DNA from 3 places in the Staphylococcus gallinarum genome. Region 1 is predicted to be linked to each of the others. Evidence: riboswitches for the same ligand, from Rfam matches in the RefSeq annotation. Region 1 holds a riboswitch; each other region holds the start of a gene.

The links. A riboswitch is a leader RNA that binds a small molecule or an ion and turns the genes downstream of it on or off. The one in region 1 is predicted to bind thiamine pyrophosphate.
Region 2: another riboswitch for thiamine pyrophosphate. It lies ahead of tenA (thiaminase II); the one in region 1 lies ahead of thiC (phosphomethylpyrimidine synthase ThiC).
Region 3: another riboswitch for thiamine pyrophosphate. It lies ahead of JN168_RS00755 (thiamine phosphate synthase); the one in region 1 lies ahead of thiC (phosphomethylpyrimidine synthase ThiC).

Annotation. Positions count from the first base shown of each region.
Region 1 is NZ_CP069082.1:492,623-496,920, reverse strand. It holds gene thiC (phosphomethylpyrimidine synthase ThiC) at 202-1,938, opposite strand; TPP riboswitch at 2,045-2,145, opposite strand; gene JN168_RS02045 (phosphatase PAP2 family protein) at 2,294-3,196, opposite strand; gene JN168_RS02040 (haloacid dehalogenase type II) at 3,565-4,242, opposite strand.
Region 2 is NZ_CP069082.1:918,265-922,562, reverse strand. It holds gene thiM (hydroxyethylthiazole kinase) at 1-328, opposite strand, end outside; gene thiD (bifunctional hydroxymethylpyrimidine kinase/phosphomethylpyrimidine kinase) at 321-1,142, opposite strand; gene tenA (thiaminase II) at 1,135-1,824, opposite strand; TPP riboswitch at 1,912-2,010, opposite strand; gene JN168_RS04135 (transglycosylase family protein) at 2,131-2,814, opposite strand; gene JN168_RS04130 (single-stranded DNA-binding protein) at 3,269-3,688, opposite strand; gene JN168_RS04125 (YwpF-like family protein) at 3,879-4,298, shown strand, end outside.
Region 3 is NZ_CP069082.1:174,336-178,633, forward strand. It holds gene JN168_RS00745 (antibiotic biosynthesis monooxygenase family protein) at 82-402, opposite strand; gene xylB (xylulokinase) at 581-2,071, shown strand; TPP riboswitch at 2,234-2,343, shown strand; gene JN168_RS00755 (thiamine phosphate synthase) at 2,418-3,002, shown strand; gene JN168_RS00760 (NAD(P)/FAD-dependent oxidoreductase) at 2,995-4,113, shown strand; gene thiS (sulfur carrier protein ThiS) at 4,097-4,297, shown strand.

The DNA of each region.
Region 1 (4,298 bases):
ACTTCTCAATATTTTATACCGCTATTATTATATAATTTATAATGCGCTGTGGTTATATTTGAGTAAAGCTCATTTTCTTTTGGGATCATAAAAAGCTCCCTTCAAAGTTTACGTTTTTCAGTAACTACTTTAAAGGGAGCATCACTTCATAGCATAGTTCTCTTATTTTAAGAATGGGAATTTTCGCCCAAAACTCTATCTCTAACGGTAAATCCTACTACCTTTTGAAACAAATTCTTCAGACTTTTGTTTCAATCCTTCTTCTTTTAAATCATTGTGCTTTCTTAAATCGTGAGAGATACGCATCGAACAGAATTTAGGCCCACACATACTGCAGAAATGGGCAACCTTTGCTGCTTCAGCAGGTAGTGTTTCATCATGATATGAACGTGCCTTATCAGGATCTAGCGACAGATTAAATTGATCGTACCATCTAAATTCAAATCGTGCTCTACTAATTTCATCATCTCTTTGTTGTGCTCCTTTGACACCTTTTGCCAAGTCAGCTGCATGTGCTGCAATCTTATACGTGACAACACCTTCTCTCACATCGTCTTTATTAGGTAATCCCAGATGCTCTTTTGGAGTAACATAACAAAGCATTGCTGTACCATAACTAGCAATTTGGGCTGCCCCGATTGCAGACGTAATATGGTCATAGGCTGGTGCAATATCTGTTGTTAATGGACCTAATGTGTAAAAAGGCGCTTCTTGACAATGGAAATCAGCTAAGTCTTGATTTTCCTTTATTTTATGCATCGGAACATGTCCTGGCCCTTCAATCATCACTTGTACGTCATATTCCCAAGCTATTGCAGTTAATTCCCCTAATGTCTTTAATTCCAGAATTTGGCTCTCATCATTTGCATCATATATTGACCCGGGTCTTAATCCATCTCCAAGAGAAATTGCAATATCATAACGGCTCATTATTTCACAAATTTCTTCAAAATGTGTATATAAAAAGCTTTCTTCATGATGCGCTAAACACCATTGTGCCATGATAGATCCACCTCTTGAAACAATACCAGTTAATCTATCCACTGTTGTCGGGACATAACGTAATAATACGCCTGCGTGTATCGTGAAGTAGTCAACGCCTTGTTCTGCTTGTTCAATTAAAGTATCGCGATAAATTTCCCAAGTTAAGTCCTTAGCAGAACCATCTACCTTTTCTAATGCTTGATAGATAGGCACAGTGCCAACAGGAACAGGGGAATTTCTCAATAGATATTCTCTCGTAGCATGGATATTTTTACCAGTAGATAAATCCATAATCGTATCTGCCCCCCAATGAATGCCCCAAACCAACTTTTCTATTTCAGCTTCTATAGAAGAACTGACTGCCGAATTACCAATATTAGCATTTATTTTCACTTGAAAGTTTTTACCTATAATCATTGGTTCTGATTCAGGGTGATTGACATTATTAGGAATAATCGCACGTCCTCGTGCAATTTCTGAACGCACATATTCAGGTGAGACATCTTCTCGTTTAGCTACAAATTTCATTTCTTTCGTGATAATACCTTGTTTCGCATAATGCATTTGTGTAACATTTTGTCCTGTTTTTGCCTTTTTCGGTTGATATTTAAATGGTGTCTCGACAAATTTTTTATGATTATTAGATTTAAATCCGTTATCCAGTGAGACAATTTTCCTACCTTCATATTCCAATGTATCATTTCTATCTTCTATCCATGGTGTTCTTAATTTGGGTATACCTTTTTGCACGTCAACTGTATAACTAGTATCATGATATGGACCTGCAGTGTCATAGACTAACACCGGTTTGTTAACCGTTGTTCCTTCTTCTGTTACTGTTGGTGAAAGTTGTATCTCTCTAAATGGAACTTGAATATCTGAATCTTCTCCACTCACCCAAATCCTTTGACTTGATGGAAATTGCTTTTTTAATTCTATTTTTTCTTGTTTCATAAAAAAAACTCCTTAGCATTTTATTATTGCTAGGAGACCTGGTCGAAAATCACATATTTAGTGAAGCGACAGTAAATAAAAATCTACTCTATAGACTTTCCATTTATACTGTACTTTTCTGCTTCCCTACGCTGGTACTAACCAGATCAGGTTCAAAGGGTTGAGACTAATGTCTCTTTCAGCTAACAAGCACCCCTAGCAATTCTTATTAAATTCTAAATTAAACTTAACACTAATAAAAAATAATTACAAATAAATTTGAAAATTAATATAAACATAATCTAATACAATAAGTACCTAGGATTCTGTTTAACAAACAGAATCCTAGGTACTTATATTAATGTTCTGTTCTATTTTAATGTAAGTGTTTTGCATTCCATTTATAAATCATATAATCTGCTGCTATCATCAATAAAGTAATTAATGTAAAGGCCATGGTTACATCGCCTAAGAAATGTGCACCAATACGTAAACGACTCACACACATGATAATAGTAAACATAAATGCAATAATAAACATACGCTTTTGGGCAACACGTGTTTTAAAGTAAAATGCCCAAAACATTAAATAAGCCGCATCAGTTGTATGACCAGATGGAAATGAACTGTGACCAGTATTACCATTGATTGTAAGCCAATTTGTAAAATGTGCGCCGTCATGACCAATTTCATAAGGTCTTGCTCGCCCCCATAATTCCTTCAAACTATCAATCGTTTCTAATCCTACTAATAATACAAAAAAGCTAACAAATGCAACGCGAACTAATCTTTCTATCTCTGTTTGAGTCACTTGTTGTAACCAAAATTTTGTAACAAATAATGTAATTAACATAAGTAAAATGAATGTGATTAAGAAACTTAGCCCCATTGGTAATGCATTACTGGTATCACCTTCATTACTAGCCACACCTAATGGCTTATGTCGTTCAATATTGTCCATTGTTGCAAAGATATATTTAAATGTTTCAGATACCAAAGTATTAGCTTTTATCAAAGTATAAATAAAAGATAAAAATAAAATGATATATTTAATCAATTTACTTTCAAACTTTGAAAACACATAAAAATTCAAAATAATCATTGAAAGAATCAAAATAACAGTTGGCGGAAAAAGACCTAAATCTTGAAATACTGTCCCAAAGATTGAATTTTGATTCATAAAATGTTTAGATACTGGCAAATCAATAAATAAAGCGAGTACTAAAATAATGCAAAATACAGGTAATGCAATTGCTGTGAACCTTTTTGAAATAACCATGATGCCCTCCTAATTAATATCTTTTAATAATAATTTTAATAACTATTTTATTATTCATGAATTTTATTACTGCTTAACCATACCCATTTTATGCTTATGTATGTTTGAATTAACTAAAATTTTCATGATCTTTGTAGAGATAACTGCAATCTTTTTATATTATTGGAAGCCTAAATTCCATAGTGAAATTCTAAATGTGACATAACTGTTAGGTCACAATATCATTTATTCATGATATATTATTTGTGTAGCGAATATAGTTTTTTTAATTTTAAAGTTCTCCTTATTTTTATAAGCATATTTAGCTTCGCTAAATATAAAAAAAGCAGTAAATTCATGTCGACTTAAACATGAATTTTACTGCTTTTTTATTTATGATTTAACTCTAGCCATTTCACCATTTCGCTCACATTACTTACCGTTATCGTTGGTGTTGGACCGTTTACATCAAACTTTTTATTTGTTCGATTTACCCAAGCTGTATCAAATCCAAAGTTACTAGCACCAGTAATATCCCATGAGTTTGAAGAGACAAATAATATATCTTCTCTATTCATATGATAATACTCTAATACAAGTGCATAACTTGCAGCACTCGGTTTATATTGTTTAATTTCATTAACACTAATAAGTGTGTCGATATAACCACCTAGTTCTGAATTATCTATGAGTGGCATTAACATATTATCATTACCATTTGATAGTATACCTACATCAATATTTTTATCTCTTAAATTGGCTAATGATTTAGGTATCTCCTTGTAATAATTTAAATTAAAAAACGCTTCAAACAATCTATTAATATCTTCTCTATTATATTGAATATCATAAACATTTAAAGTATGTCGTAGTGAGTCTTTCGTCAATTCATCAAAAGGGATATATCTTTGCATAACCTGCCTCATAAACATATGTCTTAATTGAGTCTTTTGCCATAACTTAGTAATCTTTGTTGCAGTATCTTCATCAAACTCAATCATTTCATTTTTTAATGAATCCATATCAAACAAAGTACCATACACATCAAAAATAATAGCCTTATACATACTTTCCCTCCTCTGCAACTCCATAAAAATGAAACTTACTTATTATTTTACACAAT
Region 2 (4,298 bases), 430 kb from region 1:
CAATTTCCTCTATAAATTGCTTACAGAACTGTTTTCTAAAATCAGATGCACCAACTGCAACTGGATCAAATATCACAGGTGTACCAACTTTATTTGCAATTTTAGCAATTTCTAACATATCTTTCGCTCTATCTTTAGTAATTGTGCCAATATTGATTAATAATGCTTGTGCAACGGATAACATTTCTGTCGCTTCTTCAGGTGCTTCACTCATTGCCGGACTTGCCCCTAAACTCAGTAAGCCATTTGCAGTAAAATGTTTAACAACGCCATTGGTATAACAAATAATTAATGGCTGCATGGTTTTTATCTTATCTAAATTATTCATCATCTAACCCCACTTCTTTCATATATGCAAAGTGATTTACTGGTCCTCTACCTTGTCCGATTTCTGGTGTATGTTTAATACTTAACGCTATAAAGTTTTTAGCTTTTTGCACAGCAGCATAAATTGATTTGCCTTTGGCTAATTCTGCTGTAATAACTGCTGAAAATGTACAACCTGTACCATGTGTATGCTTTGTTTCATAACGAGGTGAATCGAACGTAAAAACGTCTTCCGTGGTAAACAAGTAATCTTTAGCAGTCGTTAAATCTGTAGAATGTCCACCTTTTATCACAACACCTTTACTTCCAATTTCTTCGATAAATAACTTTCCTGCTTTATATATATCTGCTTCAGAATTAATCTTAAATCCAACAATTTCCTCTGCTTCCGGGATATTTGGCGTTGCAACAGTGGCATATGGTAATAAGATATTCTGTAAATCTGCTTTTGCTTCGTCATCCATTAAGGCATCTCCACTTTTTGCAAGCATCACTGGATCTATGACATATGGAATTTCTGGATATGCTTGTAAATATTGTGCAATTAACTCCATCATTTCTTTAGATGCAATCATCCCTGTCTTTATAGCTTGAGGCAATTCATCATCAAAGACACTTTCTAATTGTTCTTTTAACCATTCTGTTTCTAAATTATGAATATGTTGTACGCCTTTTGTATTTTGAGCAACAATACTTGTTATTGTCGCCATACCATAAACACCACATGCATGAAATGATTTCAAGTCAGCCATAACACCTGCTCCGCCTGTAGGATCAGTACCTGCTATTGTCAAAGCTATTTTAGGTTTATTCATCTTTATCTCCTCCAAATGACCATGCCTCTTGATTATAAGACATTGCAAAAAAGTTTTTTTCATGTATCGTACTTTGTAAAAATGATTCTTTAATTTCATTTCGTTCATCTTTACTAACATGTGCTGTTAATTTATTCATTAAATCATCAAAGACTTTAACCAATTCATCCATTTCAGTACTGTAAAAGTCAAACCATTGTTTTAAAATTGAATCTGTATTTAATTCTGGATCTTGAAGTGCTCTATTAGCAATCACTTGATATACATATGGGCAAGGTGCCATAGCAGCTATTGTATATGCTGCATTTTCTTTAGCAAAGGCATAATAATACATATGTTTTATATAATGGTCTCCACTTGGGGGCCAAACCTTTTCTTTAACGATTTCATCATATGGAGCTTGCACATAATCCGCAAGAATTTCGTGTGCTTCAACTTCACCATCTACTATAAATTGAATTTGTTCAACTAAGAACTTAACATCTGTCAATTCAGGCATTTTTGGTATCAACAATGCATATATATTCGCAAATTCCTTCAAATAAGACGCATCTGCTCTTAAATAAAATTTTGTCGCCTCGTACGACAACTCTCCATGGAGCATGTCTTGGATAAATGGATCATCATATATGTCATTTAAAATAGGTGCTGCTGCTTTTTTTAATTCTTCTGAAAATAACAAAATCAAAGTCCTCCTATAATAAAAAAAACTACATTCCAACAATAGGAATGTAGTAAATCTATAGAAGTCGTAACAAAACATGACCTACTATAAATTGCACTACTTTCCTACGTTGGTACTAACCAAATCAGGTTGTAAGGGTCTGAATTTATTCATCTCAGCCATTTGGCTCCCCTAGTAGTATTTTTTAATCTTTATATTTATTTAAACATAACAAAATGTTTATAACATTGCAATAAAGTCCAATTCACAAAATAAGCTCACCCCTAGTCTGGAGTGAGCTTAAAATAACTTATTTCATATATATTATGCAGTTACCCATTGTGAAGCACCAGCTGTATTATATAATTTAACTGCTGCTGCGTCTTGAACTGATTCTGGAGCTTCTGTTGGAGATACGCCTTTGTACTCATCAGGAGCTACTGAATCCCAAGTGCTTTGTAAGAATTGATATTTACCTGCTGCACCTGTTGATGGGTTTACAGCTTTAAGATCGCCACCTGATTCACGTTGTGCGATTTGTTGTAAATGACTATTTACATTTACTGATGAACCAGTTGATTCTTCACTACTTGAACTTTGTTGTGTTGAAGCTTGTTGTGTTGTTGCTTCTTGTTGTGGTTGTTGTGTTTGTTCAGTTTGTGGTGCTGCTTCTTGAGCTGGTTGTTCAGTTTGTGTAGTTGTTTGTTGTTGTGGTTGTTCAACTTCAGTTGAACCAGAATTATTATTTGAAGCGCCTTCGCCATAACTCCATGACCATGTTTCACCATTTGATTCAAAGTTATAGTTGACACCGTTTAAGTTAAAGTTATAGTTATATGAACCTTCATGTACTGGAGATTCATTTAATTGTTGTGGATTTGATTGAGCTAATTGCGCTAACTCAGCTTTATTAACACCTTGTTCTGAAGCGTCTGCTGAATTTCCTGCTGCAACGCCTGTTACTCCTAAACCTACTGCTAATGTTGATGCAATTACTGTCTTTTTCATTTCTAAAAATTCCTCCTATAAGGTAATTAGTTTTATGATTAATTTGCTAAAGCAACTATAACATTCAAAACATACCTGTAGGTTACAGAGAAATAAAAAAACAACAGTCTTTTTTACATCCTAGTTACATCAAAAAAATTATATATTTTTTGAATTTAAACTGTTTTAGATTGCTATGAAAGCTTTTAAGCGTTTGTGATTGTTATTAACTGCGTAATATTATTGTAATTTATCTGACTATTCAGTCAATAAAAACTGTCACAACAGTGTTTTTTGGTGTGTTATTACACTCTATTTGAATGTGATTATCTTTATTTTCAACATGACAAAAGCTATCCTTCTCAATTTCAATCATTAGAGAAGAATAGCCTGAAAAGTATAATGAATAGTAGGATTAAATGTATATTAATTTGAATGGATTATAAAAGGGATTATTTGTTATAAAGTGGATGTATTAAACAATTTCAAATAATTTATTGTTTGCTATTTCAGATTGTTCGGTTAATTGTTGTTGCGCATCTAGTGGGATAGTTTCATAAAGTGATGTACTTTCTTTCGTAGCACGTTTAGACATGAACTTAATTGATTCGACAAATATTTCAGATACAAAATGTGTCTGACCTTCTTTCTCATATTTACTAGATTGTAACTGGCCAGTAACGCCGACTAGTGAACCTTGGTTGATATAGTGTTCAATATTATGAGCTAGTTTACCGAATGCTTTACAATATAAATAATCACAAATGGTATTCTGGTCTTTGTCTTTGTAACTCCGATTAACAGCTACACAGAACGTAGCTAATTTCTTTCCCTCCTTCTCATATATTTGTGGGTCCTTTGTCAGTCTACCGACAATGACAATGTTATTAATCATGTGTCACCTCCTTCATAGCCTTATCATATGCAAAGCGGTCTTTATAGTCAAAACACAATTATATACATATATTAAGAGTAGATTCATCACATTTTTATAAATATTACCTTTCTCAATTAAAATTACGTTATAATACTACTATAAATAGAAATATCGTAGATTTTAAAAATTATAATTGGATGTGAAGACGATGAAGACCTTTAAAGCCGTTCGATTTCAAATTGTATCAGAAAATGGTGGTGTAACTGAATACGAATTAGATGATGGTGTCATTATCAATAAAGAGAGTAGTGGCACTGGCTGGTTGCTTGAAATCGTCATTTCAGATTTTCATTATGAAACAATGAAAAAATATATGGACGATGAAACACTACTAGATATCCGTGTAGTTATTACACGTCCAGCCAATGATCCTGCATTGTTTGATGCCACGATAAAACATATTAGTAAATTGGAACAAGCACAGTCGATTTCGGTAGTTTTTGAATGTCATATTTATACATTGAGACAAGTTTATGCTGAAAGCTTATTAGAACAATTAATCGATGAAGGATTATCTGGAGAAGAACTCAAGAAATCATTTAATAGAATGATGCAATCTAAACCTCGA
Region 3 (4,298 bases), 320 kb from region 1:
ACATCTGTACTGCTCCATTTCTTTATATCTAAAGCATATGTTTAAGTACAACTTTAGATATTATATTAAAAAGCTATAAATTTAAAATTCTACAACAGAATATTGCTTTAATACTTTTTTGAATGGACTTGGTTCACTTTCGCCGCTTTTAATTTTTTTATTCATTTCTTTATGTTCTTCGACGTGTTCAGGTCTTGCTACCCAAGTTTGGAAATCTTTTTTCTCTTGCCACTTACTAACAATGACATATTCAACTTCATCAGCCTTTGATTTCGTCCACACTTCAGCATCAATGAGCCCTTTAACGTTGTCGTTTAATTCAGCTAAATTCTTTTTGGCTTTATTGTATAATCTATCTTCATTTTCTTTATTTGTAGAAAATGCGACTTCTGTAATAAACATGTATTTCCTCCTAAAGTTAAATATTTATTAATGCTAGCACTTTTAAATTTTTTTCTCTAGTAATTTTAATTGAATTTGATTTTTTATTTAAACGTGTTATAAATATGTCGTATAAAAAATTAAAACGTATAACATGCTATTTTTTATCAAAAAAATACTTTGAAAAGGGACGATGCGCATGATTGATGCAGTATTAGGAATTGATATAGGCACTGGTTCTGTAAAGGTTATAGCTGTAAGTAGGCAAGGAAAGGTCATACAAACTGTGAGCGAACATTTAAAAATGATTCAACCTCAAGCAGGATATAATGAACAACGACCTGATGATTGGGTAAGTGCGACGATTCAGTGTATTAAAAAAATACTACAAGATCCGGAAATGGCGAATGTTAAGGTACATGGCATATCATTATCTGGTCAAATGCACAGTCTTGTAATACTTGATCAACACAATCAACCTATTCGTAATGCAATCTTATGGAACGATACTAGAACGACTGAACAATGCGTAGAAATAAGGCAGAAATTGGGGGACTATGTGTTAGAAAATCCTGTTTTAGAAGGGTTTACGTTAACGAAATTATTATGGATTAAAGCAAATGAACCTGAAAACTGGGCGCAAATTGCTACATTTTTATTACCCAAAGACTATGTTAGATATAAATTGACGGGCAATCTTCATATGGAGTATTCGGATGCATCGAGCACTCTGCTCTTAGATCCTGTGCTAGAAACGTGGTCGGAAGAATTGGCCACGCACTTTACTGTAGATCACATACTTCCGAACCTGGTGGCATCAGAGGATTTTGTTGGCTATGTAACTCCAGAATTAGCTCGGAAATTAGGGTTGAAAGAGGATGTAGCTGTCTTTGCTGGTGGAGGAGATAATGCTTGTGGTGCCTTAGGGGCAGGTGTTATCAAAGACGAACAAACATTATGTAGTATTGGAACTTCTGGTGTTGTATTAAGTTGTGATAGTAATGCAAAGACTCATTATCGACATAATTTGCATTTTTTCAAACATGTTATCCCTAATCAATCCTATGTGATGGGTGTCACACTTGCTGCGGGTGATAGTCTCAATTGGTTGCGTAGTAATATCTTGTATGATGTATCATATGAGCAAATTTTTAAAGAGGCAAATGCATCGGATATAGGGAGTAATGGTTTGTTATTTGCGCCTTATTTATCAGGCGAACGGACACCCCATGGAGATTCGAGTATACGTGGTAGCTTTATCGGGCTCAGTGCATTGCACACTAGGGGTGATATGGCACGTGCAGTAATAGAGGGTATCACCTATTCCTTGTATGAGTCCATTTGTCTATTAAGAGCAAAGGGTAAGGCAATATCAGAGGTGGTGGCCATTGGTGGAGGCGCTAAAAATGATTTCTGGTTACAACTGCAAGCAGATATGTTTAATGCTAAGGTAAAGCGATTGAAGTATGAGGAAGGGCCATGTATGGGAGCGGCTATACTCGCGATTAAAGGTCTAAATTGGTATAACAATTTAGATGCTATCATGGAGTCATTTATCTGTTTTGAGCAAGTATTCTATCCGAATCAGAACAGCCACGAACAATATCAACAATACTTTGAGGTGTATAAAAAAATATATACACAAACGCGTGAATTGACTTCAAGTTTGTTGTCATTATCAAAAAAATAAAAATTTGTTGCTTGAAAATTAAATTTGAAAACTATAGCATAGAGTTAACTTATAATTTATCAAGTGAATTAAGTTGAACTTGAAAATAAATACATAATGAGTTAAGTTTAAATTAATTATATATGTCATTTACATGTGACGTATGCAAGTTTAAAATTTCATAGAAACCACTGGAAGTGCCTTTATTAAAGGCTGAGACCGATGTAGTGACATAGGGATTCCTTGAACCTGATCCAGTTTGTACTGGCGTAGGAAAGTGGCGTTATAAACAATTAGTATTCGTTCATTCAACGTTATTTTTCTACACAGAAAAATAACGTTTTTTTATTTATTAGAGGTGAAAGGCATGTTTGTAGCGATAACAGCAGATAAATATTTAGCAAGAAAGGATATAATGCATTATTTAGCTATTGAAGCACATATTGATTATTTGATTGTTAGAACTCCAATGTCATCAGACGAATTGGTTGATTGGATTAATATGTTGCTACAGTATCAATTTCCTAAAGAAAAAGTAATTATTCATGAAAATATAGATGTTTTAAATCGTTGTGCTTTAACCGCGATTCATTTTAAAGAATATAATAATCAAGATTTATTTTTTAAGCAGCGCTTTCCACATATTCAGGTGAGCAAGTCAACGCACCATAGTAGAATGGTTGCTGAGGCAGCGCAACGTGGTTTAGATTTTGTCTTGTTTAGTCATATCTTTGAAACGAAATCCAAGCCAGGCATAGCACCACGGACAACTGACGAAATTAATGCGGCATTGCAATATGATATTCCAGTGGTCGCGTTAGGTGGCATTAATCATCGAACAATTGCTCAGTTGCCAAATGGCTTTGATGGTATTGCAGGCATCTCACTTTTTGAAAAAGATAATGTTGCACATTTAGAGCAATTGAAGGAGGTGTGGCATGCATATGTATGATGTCATCATTATTGGTTCGGGTGTTATGGGCATGTCGATAGCGAGAGCATTGAGTGAACATTCGGTCCATGTAGCTATAATTGATCGAGATATACCTGGCATGCATGCCTCGTATAAGGCTGGTGGGATGTTAGGTGCACAAAATGAATTTACTCAAGAATCAGCGCTCTATCATATCGCGCGTAAATCACAACAAATGTTTCCAACACTAGCAAGTGAATTATTGGATGAAGTCGCTTTAGATATTGAATATTTAAACAGTGGCTTAATTAAAATAAACGCCTCGAAAGCTGATGCGCATGACATTCAATTGCAGTATCAATTTTTAAAGCAATATAATGACCAGATTGAGTTGCTAACGGATTCAAGATTATGTGAATTGACCAACGCTAAGGTTATGAACAATGGCAAACAAGCGATGTATATACCGGACGATCATCAAGTCAATGCTAATCGATATACGAAAGCACTGCTTGAGTCTATAAAAAGGCGGAACGTGGAACGTTGTTATCATACGGAAGTGCATCATATTGAATCACTTAAACAAGGTTACAAAGTGAAGACACAGAATGGTTCGTTTTATGGTAAAAAGGTTATCGTCGCTGGTGGTGCATGGAGTGGTAGGTTAGTGTCACCCCACTTACAATCGCATAATGTTACAGGTGTCAAAGGTGAAGCGTTACTCGTAGAACACCCAACATTGAATTTGAATACAACGTTATTTATGACGAATGGTTGCTATATCATTCCAAAGTTACAACACCGTTACATGATTGGTGCTACAAGTTACTTTGATGATTACTCTGTCGGAGTGTCGTCGGTAGGAAGAGATTGGCTCTTACATCAAGCATCGACTATTGTACCTCAATTAAAAGATAGTCAGATGCTACATGAATGGTCCGGAATACGACCTTATAGTAAAGAAGAACGTCCAGTTATGGATGAGGTGGCGCAAGATTTGTTTGTTATCACAGGGCATTATCGCAATGGAATCTTATTATCGCCATATATTGGTGCTTTGATGTGTGAATGGTTATTAACTGGGCAACGTCCAGAAGATTTACAAGATTTTAGAATTGAGAGGAGTGTTGACAATGCAATGCATTATTAACGGTGACAGCTTTAAATTTAGCAAAGAGTTAAATATTCAAGAATTGATTCAAGAAATGGGATTAGATGAAAATCGAATCATCGTTGAACACAATGAAGAATTGATTCAACGACAACAGTTTCCTGTTCAAGTGGTAAGAGATCAAGATTGTTTAGAATTATTAGAGTTTGTAGGAGGCGGATAGG